DNA from 3 places in the Exiguobacterium sp. UBA1053 genome. Region 1 is predicted to be linked to each of the others. Evidence: riboswitches for the same ligand, from Rfam matches in the RefSeq annotation. Region 1 holds a riboswitch; each other region holds the start of a gene.
What was found. A riboswitch is a leader RNA that binds a small molecule or an ion and turns the genes downstream of it on or off. The one in region 1 is predicted to bind lysine.

Region 2: another riboswitch for lysine. It lies ahead of B3G15_RS00715 (amino acid permease); the one in region 1 lies ahead of B3G15_RS05075 (aspartate kinase).
Region 3: another riboswitch for lysine. It lies ahead of B3G15_RS07475 (Na+/H+ antiporter NhaC family protein); the one in region 1 lies ahead of B3G15_RS05075 (aspartate kinase).

Annotation. Positions count from the first base shown of each region.
Region 1 is NZ_DCDO01000005.1:185,454-190,596, reverse strand. Features, by position in the region: gene B3G15_RS05085 (argininosuccinate synthase) at 1-275, shown strand, start outside; gene argH (argininosuccinate lyase) at 272-1,642, shown strand; lysine riboswitch at 1,713-1,890, shown strand; gene B3G15_RS05075 (aspartate kinase) at 2,003-3,202, shown strand; gene B3G15_RS05070 (aspartate-semialdehyde dehydrogenase) at 3,216-4,208, shown strand; gene dapA (4-hydroxy-tetrahydrodipicolinate synthase) at 4,226-5,107, shown strand; gene dapB (4-hydroxy-tetrahydrodipicolinate reductase) at 5,104-5,143, shown strand, end outside.
Region 2 is NZ_DCDO01000002.1:51,262-56,404, forward strand. Features, by position in the region: gene B3G15_RS00700 (TetR/AcrR family transcriptional regulator) at 1-299, shown strand, start outside; gene B3G15_RS00705 (diguanylate cyclase) at 343-1,434, opposite strand; gene B3G15_RS00710 (MarR family winged helix-turn-helix transcriptional regulator) at 1,571-2,026, opposite strand; lysine riboswitch at 2,192-2,380, shown strand; gene B3G15_RS00715 (amino acid permease) at 2,512-3,993, shown strand; gene B3G15_RS00720 (solute:sodium symporter family transporter) at 4,535-5,143, shown strand, end outside.
Region 3 is NZ_DCDO01000012.1:208-5,350, forward strand. Features, by position in the region: gene B3G15_RS07475 (Na+/H+ antiporter NhaC family protein) at 1-1,415, opposite strand, end outside; lysine riboswitch at 1,527-1,705, opposite strand; gene B3G15_RS07480 (hypothetical protein) at 1,798-2,535, opposite strand; gene B3G15_RS07485 (heme oxygenase) at 2,660-2,980, opposite strand; gene B3G15_RS07490 (methyltransferase) at 3,070-3,729, shown strand; gene B3G15_RS07495 (ABC transporter ATP-binding protein) at 3,742-4,623, shown strand; gene B3G15_RS07500 (ABC transporter permease subunit) at 4,620-5,143, shown strand, end outside.

The DNA of each region.
Region 1 (5,143 bases):
ACGGTCTCTTCCATGCACCATTGACGAAAGGCTTGAAAGCATTCCTGACGGCGACACAACAGGACGTCACAGGAGAAGTTCGCGTTAAACTGTTCAAAGGAAACGCAACCGTGACAGGTCGTCAGTCCGCTTTCTCACTCTACGATGAGAAACTTGCGACGTATACGAAAGAAGACGCGTTCGATCATGAAGCAGCAAAAGGCTTCATCAAATTACACGGACTTGCCGTTTCGACTCATGCGAGCGTACATCGTCAGGCGGGTGTAACGAAATGACCAAACTCTGGGGTGGACGTTTTACGGAAAGTGCTTCCGCTCAAGCGGAAGCCTTCGGAGCATCGATCACGTTCGATCAAAAATTAGCGAGCGTCGATTTAAAAGGCAGTCTCGCACACGCGCAGATGCTATTTGAACAAGGGATCCTCGCTCAAGACGAGTGGACAAAAATCGAGCAAGGACTGAAGCAACTGGAAACGACGTTAGCGGATCATGTGTATACGCTAGCAGATGAAGACATTCACATGAATCTCGAGCGTCTATTGACGGAACAGATTGGTCCGGTTGCAGGAAAACTGCATACGGCACGGAGCCGAAACGATCAAGTCGCAACCGATTTACATCTATGGATGGAGCAGCATGTCGAAGCGTTGACGACGGCATTACGCGAGCTCCAATCGGTCATTACGGAACAAGCTGAGCAACATATCGAGACGGTTATGCCGGGGTATACGCATTTGCAACGGGCACAACCAATCTCGCTTGCGCATCACTTGCTCGCTTATTTCTGGATGTTCGAACGTGATGTCGAACGGTTGACGGACAATCAAAAACGAATTCGGAAATCACCACTCGGGGCAGGCGCGCTCGCGGGGACCACGTTCCCGATCGACCGTTTCCGTTCTGCCGAGTTGCTCGGTTTTGAGTCGGTCTATCCGAACAGTCTCGATGCTGTCTCCGACCGCGACTTTGTCATTGAATATCTCGGAATCGCCTCGACCGTCATGATGCATCTCTCACGTTTTTGTGAAGAAATCATCATCTGGGCGTCGCAAGAATTCGGCTTCATCGAGTTGTCTGACGCCTTCTCGACAGGCTCAAGCATGATGCCACAAAAGAAAAACCCTGATTTTGCTGAATTGATTCGTGGAAAAACAGGTCGCGTCTACGGCAACCTGATGGGCTTCTTGACGACGATGAAGGCATTACCACTCGCTTACAACAAAGACATGCAAGAGGATAAGGAAGGGGTCTTCGATACAGCAGATACCGTTCTCCAATCCGTTCAAATCTTCACCGGAATGATTGAATCCGCGACGTTTAAGACCGAAGCGCTCAAGAAGGCGACAATGCAAGACTTCTCGAATGCAACGGAACTCGCCGACTACCTTGTAACGAAAGGCATACCATTCCGGGAAGCGCATGAAATCGTAGGGAAAGCCGTCCTTTACTGTGTGCAGAACGGTTGTTTCCTGAAGGACTTGAATCTCGAGACGTATCAAACGTTCCATCCTGATATCACAGAAGACGTCTATCCGCTCCTCGATCCGGTTCAAGCAGTGGCACGCCGGACAAGCTACGGCGGTACAGGGTTTGCTTCCGTTTCGGAGCAACTCGAACTCGCGAAACAGCATCTTGCGAATTGACGAATTTTGAAAAAAATCAGTCAAATGACTGGATTTAACAAAAGATGTCTGCTATAACTGTAACTAACAACCGACAGATAGAGGCGCGGATGACATGAGTAGCATCATTCTTGAAGGCAAGCATGCTGAATGATGTGAAAGGGGAAGTCCGCCGAAGTGAACGAGAAGATGCTTCTTCTTATTTGCTGGTACAACGGTTAAGATCCGTTGTACTGCCGAAACCGATGTTTCGGAGCGCTATCTTACGTAAAAGAACGAATGACTTTGTCTTCGTTTGTCCGATCGTGATAACGACGGGCCGTAGGAACGCTCCTACCGGCCCGTCGTTTTTTTCTGTATCGGGACAAAGGAGATAGGATTGTGACAACTGTACTTAAATTTGGTGGAAGCTCGGTTGCGACTGTCGAACAGATTCAGTCTATTGCGAATTATTTGAAGAGTCGCGCAGCCGAAGGTGAAAAACTCGTCGTCGTCGTTTCGGCGATGGGCAAGATGACAGATTCTTTGATCGCTCAGGCACAAGCCATCACGGATCGCCCTGAGCGGCGAGAACTCGATCGGTTGCTTGCCATCGGAGAAGAACAGACGATTTCATTACTCAGCATCGCTCTCAACTCACTTGGCGTCAAAGCGTTATCGCAAACGGGCGCGCAAGCAGGGATCAGCACGATGGGCGTGCATACGAAAAGTAAAATCAAACAGATCGATGGAGATCTATTACGACAAAAACTCGAAACGTACGATGTTGTCATCGTCGCCGGATTCCAAGGTGTCAACGAACTTGGTGACGTGACGACACTCGGACGAGGCGGATCGGATACGACGGCTGTTGCTCTTGCGGCAGTCCTTGATAAACGGTGTGAAATCTACACTGATGTCGACGGTGTGTATACGGCTGATCCACGAATCCATGCCACTGCTCAACCGATTCCGCACATCTCATATGATGAGATGATGGAGATGAGCGCTCTCGGGTCGAAGGTTATGGAAATGCGGAGTGTCGAATTAGGAAAAAAATACGGCGTACACATCTTCGTCGGGAAAACACTTGAATCAAAAAGGGGAACATGGATCATGGAAGCGACGGAAACAATGGAACAAAAAGCGGTCACGAGTGTCAGTGTCACGAAGAACGTCTTGACGGTATCAATTAAACACGTACCGCAAACGAACGCAGCAGTAGCCGATATCTTCGAACTCTTATCGAACCGTCACGTCAATATCGACATGATCAGTCAAACGACGTTCGACAGTGACATCTTCTTATCGTTCTCTTGTCCACTCGACGAAGAAGAGTTCCTCGATGAAGCATTGAAAGACATCATGGATCGCTTCACGACAGTCAAGGTCGATCGCCATAATCAACACGCGAAATTATCTGTCGTCGGAATCGGGATGCGGGATGCAACAGGTGTCGCTTCGAAATTGTTCGCAATCTTCCGAGCAGAGAACATTCCGTTCTATCAAGTTACGACTTCAGAAATCAGCATCTCATACACGATTGCACAAGCAGATATTGAACGGACGGTTGCAGCGATTGCAAACGCGTTCGAGTTATAAGGAGGAAAACAGGATGTATCATGTAGCAGTCATTGGAGCAACCGGCGCCGTCGGTCAAAAAATGTTACAAGTACTAGCCGAACTGGACTTCCCGGTCAGCCGCCTGTCCGCTTACGCTTCTGCTCGTTCAGCAGGGAACACGGTACAGTTCAAGGGAGAAGCCATCACGATCCAAGCGCTGACACCAAATATCACGGAAGACGGGATCGATGTCGCGTTGTTCGCGGCGGGCGGAACGATCAGTGAACAATATGCCCCGTTACTAGCTGAAAACGGAACACTCGTCGTTGATAATTCAAGTGCTTTCCGGATGCAGGAGACGATTCCGCTTGTCGTGCCAGAAGTCAATCCACAAGCGATTCAAGCGACGGACCGCTTGATCGCAAATCCGAACTGTTCGACGATTCAATCCGTCGTCGCCTTAGCACCGCTCCAGTCACTGGGATTCGAGCGTGTCAACTATACGACGTATCAGGCCGTATCCGGTTCTGGTCAAAAAGGAATCGAGGATCTGGCACGTGGAGCACGCGGAGAAGAGCCCGTCAATTATCCGCATCCGATTCACGATAACATCTTGCCACATATCGATGTGTTCCTTGAGAACGGCTATACGAAAGAAGAGCAGAAGATGATTGACGAAACACGGAAAATTTTCAATCTTCCAGCACTACCAGTCAGTGCGACATGTGTGCGTGTTCCAGTCACGAATTCTCACTCGGTTGCGATCAACGTCACGTTTACGCAGCCGACGACGGTTGCAGCGATCCGTGAAGCACTTGAAGGCGCACCGGGCGTCGTCCTCATCGATGATGTCGCGAATACGCGTTATCCGATGCCACTCGATGCAAGTGGTACGGACGACGTCTACGTCGGTCGGATTCGACAAGATGATAGTCTCGCGAACACGTTCCATCTCTGGTGTGTAGCCGACAACATTCGAAAAGGTGCCGCCTCGAATGCCGTACAAGTCGCACGCCAAGCAATCGAACAGTCGATTCATTCATAAAAAAGGAGGAGTTCTTCATGTTCAAAGGAGCAGGTACAGCGCTCGTCACACCATTTAATGAAGCAGGCGAGTTGGATCTACACGTATTCGAACGCTTGATCGAGCAACAACTCGCAGCAGGAATTCAGGCGCTTGTCGTCGGAGGAACGACAGGAGAAGGATCGACACTGACGAACACGGAATTCGAACAACTACTGACGACTGCCGTTCAAATCACGGCAGGACGAGTACCCGTCATTGCCGGAACGGGTTCGAACAACACGGCAGCAACAATCGAGAAGACGTTACTCGCAGAGCGCCTCGGTGCGGACGCAGCGATGCTCGTCACACCGTACTACAATAAAACATCGCAAGCGGGTCTCGTCGCACATTTCACGGCGGTCGCTGATGCAACCGAATTACCAATCATGCTGTACAACGTTCCGTCGCGGACAGGCGTTGCGATCGCAGTCGAAACAGCAGTGACGTTAGCACGTCATCCACGAATCCAAGCGTTTAAGGAGGCGAGTGGAGACGTCAGCTTCATGGGTGAACTGATGGCGGCGATTCCGGAAGATTTCGCGGTCTTCTGTGGAAATGATGATCAAATCCTGCCGTACATGGCATGGGGGGCACAAGGCGTCATCTCAGTTCTTTCGAACCCGTACCCAGCAGAGACACAAGCACTTGCTGAGGCGTTACTCGCACAAGATCTCGTCACGGCTCGCCGGATTCAGGCAGACTTGTTACCGGTCATCGGTGCCTTGTTCAGTGACGTTAATCCGATTCCAGTCAAAGCATCGCTTGAAGAACTTGGCTTTGCTGTCGGTGCGCCGCGCTTGCCGCTCGTCCGTCAATCGGAAGCGGGACATGCCCACTTACTCGAAACGATGCGGGCTTACAAAGGAGTGGTTCGATGAAACTCGCGTTACACGGTTATGGGGCGACAGGACAAT
Region 2 (5,143 bases), on a different contig from region 1:
ATGAACTATTCTATCAGACGATGCTCGTTCAAGGACCGATCAAAACGTTCATCTCTCGTTTTCTCGATACATTGAAAGAGAATTATCGAATTGTGTTTCGACCGCAAATCACAGAAGAAGCTACGTTCGTCGATCGAGACTTATTATTGAACTATGTCATTGGTGGACAGTTGGGATTGTTGATTTCTTGGTTACGAAACGGTCGACCGTATTCATCAGAATACATGGCAGAACAATTAAGTCGGATGATCGTCTTTGGAACGGTTGAGAGTATCGGTTTTCCTAAAGAGACGGAATGAAGACGTAAAAAAAGACACTTCCCTGCGGAAGTGTCCAATCAGTTTAAGCTTGTCGGAATGCAAGTTCTTTCGTATAGATCGTACTCCGATTCCGTCCGCTTTCTTTTGAATAATACAACGCTTTATCTGCCTGTTGTAATGCTTCAAGTGACGTATGCGAACCACTGGAATGGGAAATCCCAAGTGAGATCGTAATTTGCAGATCAGGTACATCTGCTGTTGGGAACAGGTTACGTGCGACCGTCAACCGAGCTAGTTCTGCTATTTTTTGCGCTTCTTTCGCCGAAGTACTTGGTAAGATGATTAAAAATTCTTCACCACCGTACCGTCCGACGAGGTCGTCTGGACGGGTCAAGGAAGCGAGAGTCATGCCGAGTTGGCGTAACACATCATCGCCCGCATCATGACCATATGTATCATTGACATGCTTGAAGAAATCGATATCGATGAGTACAAGCGAATAGCCTTGGTCGGTCGAGCCGACAAGCGAAAGCGAGTCATCCAGGCGACGACGATTGGCGAGCCCTGTCAAAGCATCCGTCATGGCGAGTTTCTGCTGATACTGGATGTTTTCGAAGTGACGGCGTAATTCCGTCAGCAATCGAAAAGCGACAAAGCCAGCAAATAAATTAAAGAAGACGTACGCAATCGAGATTTTAAAGAATGTCGACCAGCTGTGCGTCAGGACGTAGATGGCGGGTAACGAATAGAGAATACCGACCAACACCATAAGCTGAAAATGACGCATCGAGACATGGACGAATCGACGAATGATCCCGATCGTCGTGATGAACAAGACGATGATCAACGTCGATAAATAAAATCCTTCCATTTGATCAACTGGTGTTAAAAAGTAACGTGTCCCGATGATCATTGCACCAGCAACGATGGCGCTTGGGAAACCACCGAACAGCATGGCAATCGCGACGGGAACGATACGTAAATCAACACGGGCGACATCGATTTGAATCCCATTGAACATCAATAAGACCGCAATCAAACCAGAGACTGCTCCGAGTATAAGTCGAATGCACCATTTGGAGTTCAATGAAATACGCGGTTGATTCCGAAACGGTAAGAACAAGAGAGTAATCGTTGTAAACAGTAGACAAAAGTTAATGATGAATTGATTCATGATGGACAACAAATCCTCCCAGCTCCCCAACTAACAGATTTCCATATATATACTTCCAGTATACTCAACTAGATAACGGTTAGACAGGCATAAATGTTTAGATGAAAAATAAAAAACGGTAGAAAATCTACCGTTTTTAAGAAGATGAAGTAAGAGAATCCTCATCCATCGTCAGTAAAATTTTATCAAAGACACGAATCATCGTTTCCAGCTCTTCTTCCGTCAATGTACCGAAGCGATCTTGTAAATAGTTTTTCCGGACGATTTCGAGATCCCGAAATGCACGTTCTCCGTCATCCGTCAAAGCGAGGACGATTGAACGACGATCTTCCGTCGAGCGTGTCCGTGTGACATATCCTTGTTTATACAGCTTATCCGTCAAAGCAGTGACTTGACTCGTCGCGAGCTCAAATTGTTCCGCAAGAAGCGTCGGGCGCTGAGGACCATTTTCTGAAAGGCTTCGTAAGATGAAAAACTCACTCCGGGTCGCCGTTCCTTCAAATAGCCGGTTAAGTTCACGTCGCAGGGTACGAAGAATGACGCGCATTTGTTCCTCGAGTCGATAAGTTAGCAAATCACGTTCCTGTGGCATGCAAGCAGCATCCTTTCTCTCAGTGGACTTCTACCATTTAGTGTACTAAACATATCGGATTTTTACCATCGACTACCCCAGATTCGAAAAAGGCAATTGACAATTTCGTGGCGTTTTGTGTAATATGGCGTAGTAATAACTAACTTAATTCAGTTCTCACTCAACCAGTGGGATGGAGGTTGCAGTTCTTAAGAGTACGGTTACGGATGTCGTCAAGCGACAGATGAGGTGACCTGAAAGGAAGAATTGCCGAAATCAATCATCGCTTTGAAGATGATCGATTGGGATTAGATCAAATAGGTCTAATACTGTCACAAGTCGGGTATCACCTACTTGTGGAGAGCTATCTTTCACGACGGTAGAATGAGGCGCATCCATTTTATTATGTTGCGTTCTCATCTTCCATCTGGAAGATGAGGGCGCTTTTTGTTTTTTCATTCAAAAAGTGTCCTCTCAAAAATTTATTAAAGAGAGAAGCGAACGAAATGAACAATCTAGATGTGAAACAAACAACAGATTCGACAGCAGAAGGATTAAAACGTGGATTACAAGCCCGTCATATGTCAATGATCGCCATCGGTGGAGCGATCGGAACAGGACTCTTCATTGCGTCCGGTGCTTCCGTCGCAGCAGCAGGACCAGGTGGTGCGCTCCTATCGTATGCAATCGTTGGTCTGATGGTTTACTTCCTCATGACAAGTCTTGGTGAAATGGCAGCGTACATGCCGGTCGCTGGATCCTTCTCGACATATGGAACAAAATTCGTCGATCCATCATTCGGCTTTGCACTCGGCTGGAACTACTGGTACAACTGGGCAGTCACGATCGCAGTTGAACTCGTCGCAGCACAAATCGTCATGACGTACTGGTTCCCGGATGTTCCTGGATTTTATTTCAGTGCCTTATTCCTCTTACTCATGATCGGCTTGAACTACTTCTCCGTTAAAGGATTCGGGGAAGCGGAGTATTGGTTTGCGATGATTAAAGTCGTTACCGTCATCGTCTTCTTAGTCGTCGGTGTTGCGATGATTTTCGGTGTCTTTACATCGGAGCCACCGGTTGGCTTTAAAAACTTTGCTCTTGGCGATGCACCGTTCGTCGGTGGGATTCCTGCCGTCATCGGAATCATTCTTGTTGCTGGATTCAGTTTCCAAGGAACGGAGCTCGTCGGGATTGCCGCGGGTGAGTCAGAAGACCCGAAAAAGAACGTTCCTAAAGCAGTCAAACAAGTTTTCTGGCGTATCTTACTTTTCTACGTCTTCGCGATTTTCGTCATCGGAATGCTCATTCCGTATACGAGTCCGAACTTGGTTTCGAATGACATTACGGACGTAGCGGTTAGTCCGTTTACGCTCGTCTTTGAAAAAGCAGGTCTTGCGTTCTCAGCAGCACTCATGAACGCCGTCATCTTGACGTCTGTTCTATCTGCCGGAAACTCAGGTATGTATGCTTCGACTCGGATGCTTTATACGCTTGCTCGCCAAGGGGATGCACCGAAGTTGTTCGCGAAAGTATCGAAAAACGGTGTACCGCGTAACGCTTTGCTCGCAACAGGAGCAATCGGTGCACTCTGTTTCTTGACGTCGATGTTTGGTGGACAAGTCTACTTGTGGTTACTCAATGCTTCGGGGATGACAGGCTTCATCGCATGGCTCGGGATTGCAATCAGTCACTATCGTTTCCGTAAAGGATTCCTTGCACAAGGTCACTCGTTGAAAGACTTACCATATGTTGCACCAGCGTTCCCGTTTGGTCCGCTGTTCGCATTCGGTCTTTGTTTCCTCGTCATCGTTGGTCAAAACTACGCAGCATTCCTTGCGGATCAAATCGATTGGGTCGGAATTGCCGCAACGTATGTTGGTATTCCATTATTCCTTGCCTTCTGGTTAGGACATAAATTCAAAAATCGAACGTCGATCGTTCGTTATGACGAGATGGACTTCCCGGAACATCCACGTCAATCATAATGTGTGAACCACCTTCTATAAATGAAGGTGATTGAGATTGAAGACAAAGTGCAATTTTTCTCTGATGAGTCTGATGAGAAAGATTGCGCTTTTTTGTTCGTTTCGAATCGTTTTTCCAGGGACAAGCATCGCTTCGCTGCAGGGTCGCTCTTGCTTGTTATTCCCTAGGAAGCGATGTCGAGTGAACAAAACGCTTCTCTGATTCTCCTGACGGTATAAAAAAGAATGACACGTTACACGCCACTCCTACAGGAAAAAGCGCAATTTTGCGCTTTCAGAGACAAACAAGACCCGTTTTCCTGCTCGACTGGAGCGGGAAAACTGGCTTGTGTCTCGTATGAGGAAAGGGCGTGAAAAGACGTGTCATTCTTTTTTTGAGTCAGTCCATTTTCTGCAATCGGAACCACCTTCTATTGAAGGTGGTTTTTTATTCCCTTAAATGAAAACGTTCTCTAAAATATAGTTTTGAAAAAGTATAAAAAAGGAATCAATGAATAAGTATTCAAAAATAGAAATATGAATAAAGAATAGGGGGAGACGCATGACTACATCTGAATTATTTTTCACATTAGGTTCTGCAGCGTTTTTCATGTTGCTCGTTGCTTACATATCCTACCGATTGACGCGTGGGAAAACACAAGGCGTCGATGAATACTTCTTAGCGGGACGAGGGCTAAGTGGCGTTTTCATTGCCGGATCGCTACTGCTGACGAATTTGTCGGCAGAACAGTTGATTGGACTAAATGGACAATCCTTCATGGGAAACATGTCGAGTATGGCGTGGGAAGTCACGGCGGGATTTGCTGCCATCATCATGGCGATTTATCTACTCCCGAAGTTTCTCGGGCTTGGTATCTCGACGTTACCGGAATACTTAAGTCACCGATATGATGAGACGGTTCGCCGGATGACAGTCTTACTCTTTTTACTCGGATATATGTGCGTCACGATTCCTTCGATGCTTTATTCGGGTGGGATTGCTGTCTTGCAGCTATTCGATGTTCCGGAACTATTTGGTCTTAGTTATACGCAATCCCTTTGGTTAGTCGTCTGGGTCGTCGGGATCATCGGAGCAATTTATGCGATTTTTGGAGGACTACGTGCGGTGGCTGTCTCGGATACCTTGAACGGGATCGGGCTCGTCTTCGTT
Region 3 (5,143 bases), on a different contig from region 1:
TACGGTAACTGTGTCGTAACGTGATCGATGTGGTGGGATCCAGCCCCTGTCGAACTTAGGATTGTCGTATCGGAAATCGGTGAACAATGGTCACCGAAGACAGATCCAGCAAGAACAGCAGCAAGCGTCGGTAACAAGAGTGAGGCATCAACAGCCATGACGAGATCCGCACCGATTGGCAACATGATTCCGAATGTGCCCCAACTTGTTCCTGTTGAGAATGCCATCAAGCCGGCAATCAAGAATAATAAGAATGGCAAGTACGAAGCAGAAATCGAGTTGCTGACGAAGCTCGCGAGATAGTCACCGGTTTTCATATCACCGATGACAGCGATGATCGTCCAAGCGAATAACAGAATCACGACTGCTGGCCACATCGAACGCATACCAGCGACAATACTTGCACGGTAATCGCGGCCCGGAATTTTCCGACCGATAAGCATCAGGAAGGCAACGATCAAACTAATGACGACACCTGCGACGAGGGAACGGGTGACGTCCGTTGCCTCAAATGCACCGATTAAAGTAAACGGGCGGTTGTCGGCTGCAAGTGCCTGAGCACCTGTTCCGAGTAACGCACTGATCGTAGCAATGACGAGAACGACGATCGGAACGACGAGATCCCGGACTTTTCCGTTCGTATGTTCGTTGACCTCTTTTGCCATTCCCATCGGTGTTCCTTTTGACGCATCAAAAAGTTCACCATTCGCGGCACGGCGTTCATGCTGTTTCATCGGTCCAACAGAGACGCCAGAGTAAGCGATGTAAAGTGTTAAAAGTAATGCGAAAATCGCATAGAAGTTCATTGGAACGATCATCATAAAGGCACTAAACGCTGAGTAATCCGTAATCGAGTGCGTCGTTAAGATACCGGCGATGATAGAGATGATGAATGCGCCCCAACTCGAAAGCGGACTGATGACACAAACAGGCGCAGCTGTTGAGTCAATCAAATAGGCAAGCTTCGCACGTGAGACACCACGGCGATCCGTTAACGGACGACTGACGTTGCCGACAGCGAGACTATTGAAGTAATCATCGATGAAAATTAGGATACCGAGTCCGAAGGCAACTAAGCGTGCACCACGCGCTGTCTTGACGTGCGTAGAAGCCCATTCACCGAAAGCGCGAGCGCCACCTGATGTCTGAATCAATGTGGAAAGGACGCCGAGCAATAACAAGAAAACAAGTAATAAGACATTCCACTCGTTTAAGGCACCGTCCGCCCAAAAGAGGCTGAAGATGTTCTTGCCGAGATAGGTTACCGTATCGATCGGGTTAAAACGGTGAAGTAACAGGGCACCGACGAGAATGCCGACACCTAACGAAAGAACGACCTTTCGGGTAAAAATGGCTAATAAGATAGCTAGTAAAGCAGGTACAAGGGCAATAATGGAATCTGAATAGTTGATCATGAAAAATATCCTCCTCTTTAATAAATGGCTTAAAGATGAGACCCCGCGGCACAAAAAAAGCAAGGGCACCGGCAACAAAGCCGACACCCTCGCTGGATGCGTCTTTCTTAGCCGAATTGGAGCGCTCCATACAATTGTTATGTATGGCAATCGATCGGGTGTTTCCCGAATCGACCAACGACGATATGCTCGACACATACTGTCATTTCGGCGATGTCACCTTTCCTGTAGTCGTCTTCGTTGTCATCCTCGGACCAAGTACTGATTGAAATCGCGCCTCTACCTCATCGATAGAATAGTCATATTCTGTTCTTATGGACACTTTATCATGTATTTCAGAAGCGATTCAACCATATATTCTGATAATTTAAGATAAAGTTGTTTATTCAGCAAAATATTGAATGAGCTGTTTCATCAAATAGGCTTGGTTTTCCTCGAATTGTTTTTTTCGATGACCGTTCGCGCCAGATGGATGGGGGAATCCGGAAAGAAGCTGATGCTGTTCGATTCGTCCATCATGAATCAATCCACGGACTTGCGTCTCGACGACCCGACCGAGCGGAAGCAATAACGCTGGTTTTTGTAACTGATTGATCTCAGCGACGAAGTGTTCTTCCGCGTAGTGCCTTAATAAAGGGCTACGATTGATCTTCGGTTGATGACCCGAGTAATTCTTTTCGCGATAAAAGACGGGTTGCTTTAACAGTGACGTTGGATGCAATAATTTCTGATGTTGATGAAATAAGCTAGCCGTCGTCTCGATTCCGAGCAATGCTGGAAGCTCGAGTGTATCAAGCATCTGGACGAGATTACGTCGCATCGTTCCAGCAAAGCTTGCTGTATATTTGACGAGGCGTGCCGTCTCTTCTAATGAAACACCATGATGGAGGGCATCCGTCGCTTCTTCGAAAGCGATTCGCATCTGTTCAAAACCTGGTGTGATCCCGATGATGACGACTTTTGCTTCAGTATTGACATATTCGCCAATCGGAGAGTAATAGACGGTCAGCTCGTTCTCCTGTTGCAATAAAAAATCGTCCGTCCATAATTCATCACGTCGTAACGTACGATCGTCAGGTAAGCTACGAATGGCTTGTTCAAAAATAGTTAATGAATTCATGAAGGACCCTCTCTCTCTGTAATGGCACTATGATAACAAATAATACCATTTGTGACAATTCGACCCTTTCACTATTTGTGTATAGGTATATAAAAAAGGACTCGATACGAGTCCTTTTCGTGCATCATGCGCGTTCTTTGACCGAAGCGACTTCATATGTCAGAATCTCGCTGCCGAGCATTGGCGATTCTCCTGCCTCACTACTCGCAGGTCGACTATGTGACGCTTTGAAATCGTCACTCTCCCGCCACGCTTGAAAACTCTTCATATCTTCCCAGTACATGTTGACGTTCATTTCATCGTGTTCTTCGATGTTTTGCGTCAATAAGACCTCAACACGGATGAATCCGTCCATCGTATCAAGTCCACTTGGACGTGTAAAACGAGGAGCGAGAGCTGCAGCCATCCCTTTTTTGACTTTAATCCGGTTCGTAACGACGATCATCATAAAATCCCCTTTCAAAAAACGAGTAACGTACTTCTTCAGTATAGTACGATGAGGGAAAGAATGCCGGAAAGAAGGAACAAAAGACGATGAATGAACAGGAATATGATCAACGATTACGAATTGAGACCATTGAGATGCAACACCTTTATGGTGTGTTTAGTCACTACAATCGCTATGAACCGACGCCTTATGCGGCACTCAGCGAATTATGCGAAACCTATCCGTTTCAAAAAGAGGATACTGTCATCGATTTCGGGTGTGGGAAAGGGCGTTTAAACTTTTACTTACACGATCGTTTTGACTGTTCCGTCATCGGAATCGAGATGAACGGACAATTTTACGAGGACGCACTTCGGAATATGGCGAACTACCAAAGTCGACGGAAGCGGCGTTCCGGAAGTTTGCGATTCGAACAGACGTATGCCGAGCAGTATACCATTCCGGATGAGGCGAATAAGTTTTATTTCTTTAATCCATTCTCTTCACAAATTTTCATGAAAGTGATCGATCACATTTTAAGTTCGGTCGAACGTTCCCCGCGTTCGGTTGATCTCATCTTGTATTACCCGACCGATGAATATCGGGAGTACTTGGAGCGCCATACCGTATTCGAGCAAATCGATGAGATTCGATTACGAGACCTCTATGAAAAAAATCATGACGAGCGGTTCGTCATCTATCGCTTTGATCCGAACAAACTGCTTCAAAACGGGTATGAATACAGTGAGGAAAGAAATAAAAGATAGGGAGGTCGGATGATGATCCGTTTGGAGCATGTGACGAAGGAATTTGCGCCGGGGCGTGGGATATTCGATGTCAGTTTTACAGTTGATCCGGGTACGATATTCGGTTTCATCGGACCAAACGGATCTGGAAAATCAACGACACTCCGACATTTGATGGGACTACTGGCGGCGGATGGTGGAAAGGCGACGATCGGTGGTTTTGATTGCTGGAATCAAAGTAAAGAAGTGAAGAAATTGGTCGGTTATTTGCCAGGGGAGATTAGTTTACCTGGAGACATGACGGGAGCAGATATGCTGGATTTGATGCAACGACTACACGGTAGCGATCCGGCACGGCGACAACTGTTGTTGAAACGATTTCCTTTTGAGACGAAGACGAAAATCCGCAAGATGTCAAAAGGGATGAAACAAAAATTGGCACTTGTCGGTTGCTTCATGAAGGATGCACCCGTCTATCTACTTGATGAGCCGACCAGTGGACTCGATCCTTTGATGCAAGAGCGTTTTTTAGAGTGGATCGAACAGGAGAAGCATGCTGGAAAAGCGATTCTAATGAGTTCACACCATTTTCCGGAGATGGAAAAATCGTGCGATCGAGCGGCTTTAATCAAAACAGGGCGCATCATCGTCGAATCGGATATTCATGAGTTGGTTCGATCGAGTCGAAAGACGTACACGATCGTCTTCCGAACGGAGGTGGAAGCAGCACAGTTCGCGATGCAAGTCGGTGTTGAACCGAAGCGGACAGAAGTCAGTTTTCAAACGGATGAGACGCTGAGCTTGAATCAGGCGATCGCTTATTTAACGCAGTACGATGTACGGCTGATTCGTCCGTCAGCAGATGATTTAGAACAGGTCTTCTTGCATTATTATGGAGAGGAGGAATCGTCGTGATATTGCTGATCCGCTCTTTATTCAAGCAGGTTAGAAAGCCCGTGCTTGCTTATGCGATTGGAACGAGTCTCTACTTATTGATGCTTGCGTTGCTTTATCCATCGATGATGAAGACCGGTTTACTAGAAGCAAAACTAGAAGCGTTACCTCCAGAAGTCTTAAAAGCATTTCAATACGATAAGGTGACAGGGTTCGAGAATGTACTGGATCTGCTCGGGGGAAACTATTATGGACTGATTTTTCAAGTCATTGCGAGTCTATTCTTGCTCTCATTAGCAGCGCGACTCGTTGCGCGACCAATCGACAATGGAGAGCTGATCGTCTATCTCGCAGCCCCGATCACCCGGAATGCGTATACGTTTGCTGTTGCGATCGTCATGGGTATCGCAAGTATGGTTCTCGTAGGACTGAATGGACTTGTCTTGATGGTATCCGACTGGTGGATGACAGATATTTCGATCAATGACGTCATCTTATGGCGGATTCAACTCAATGCGCTATTGTTACTCTTCGCGATCGG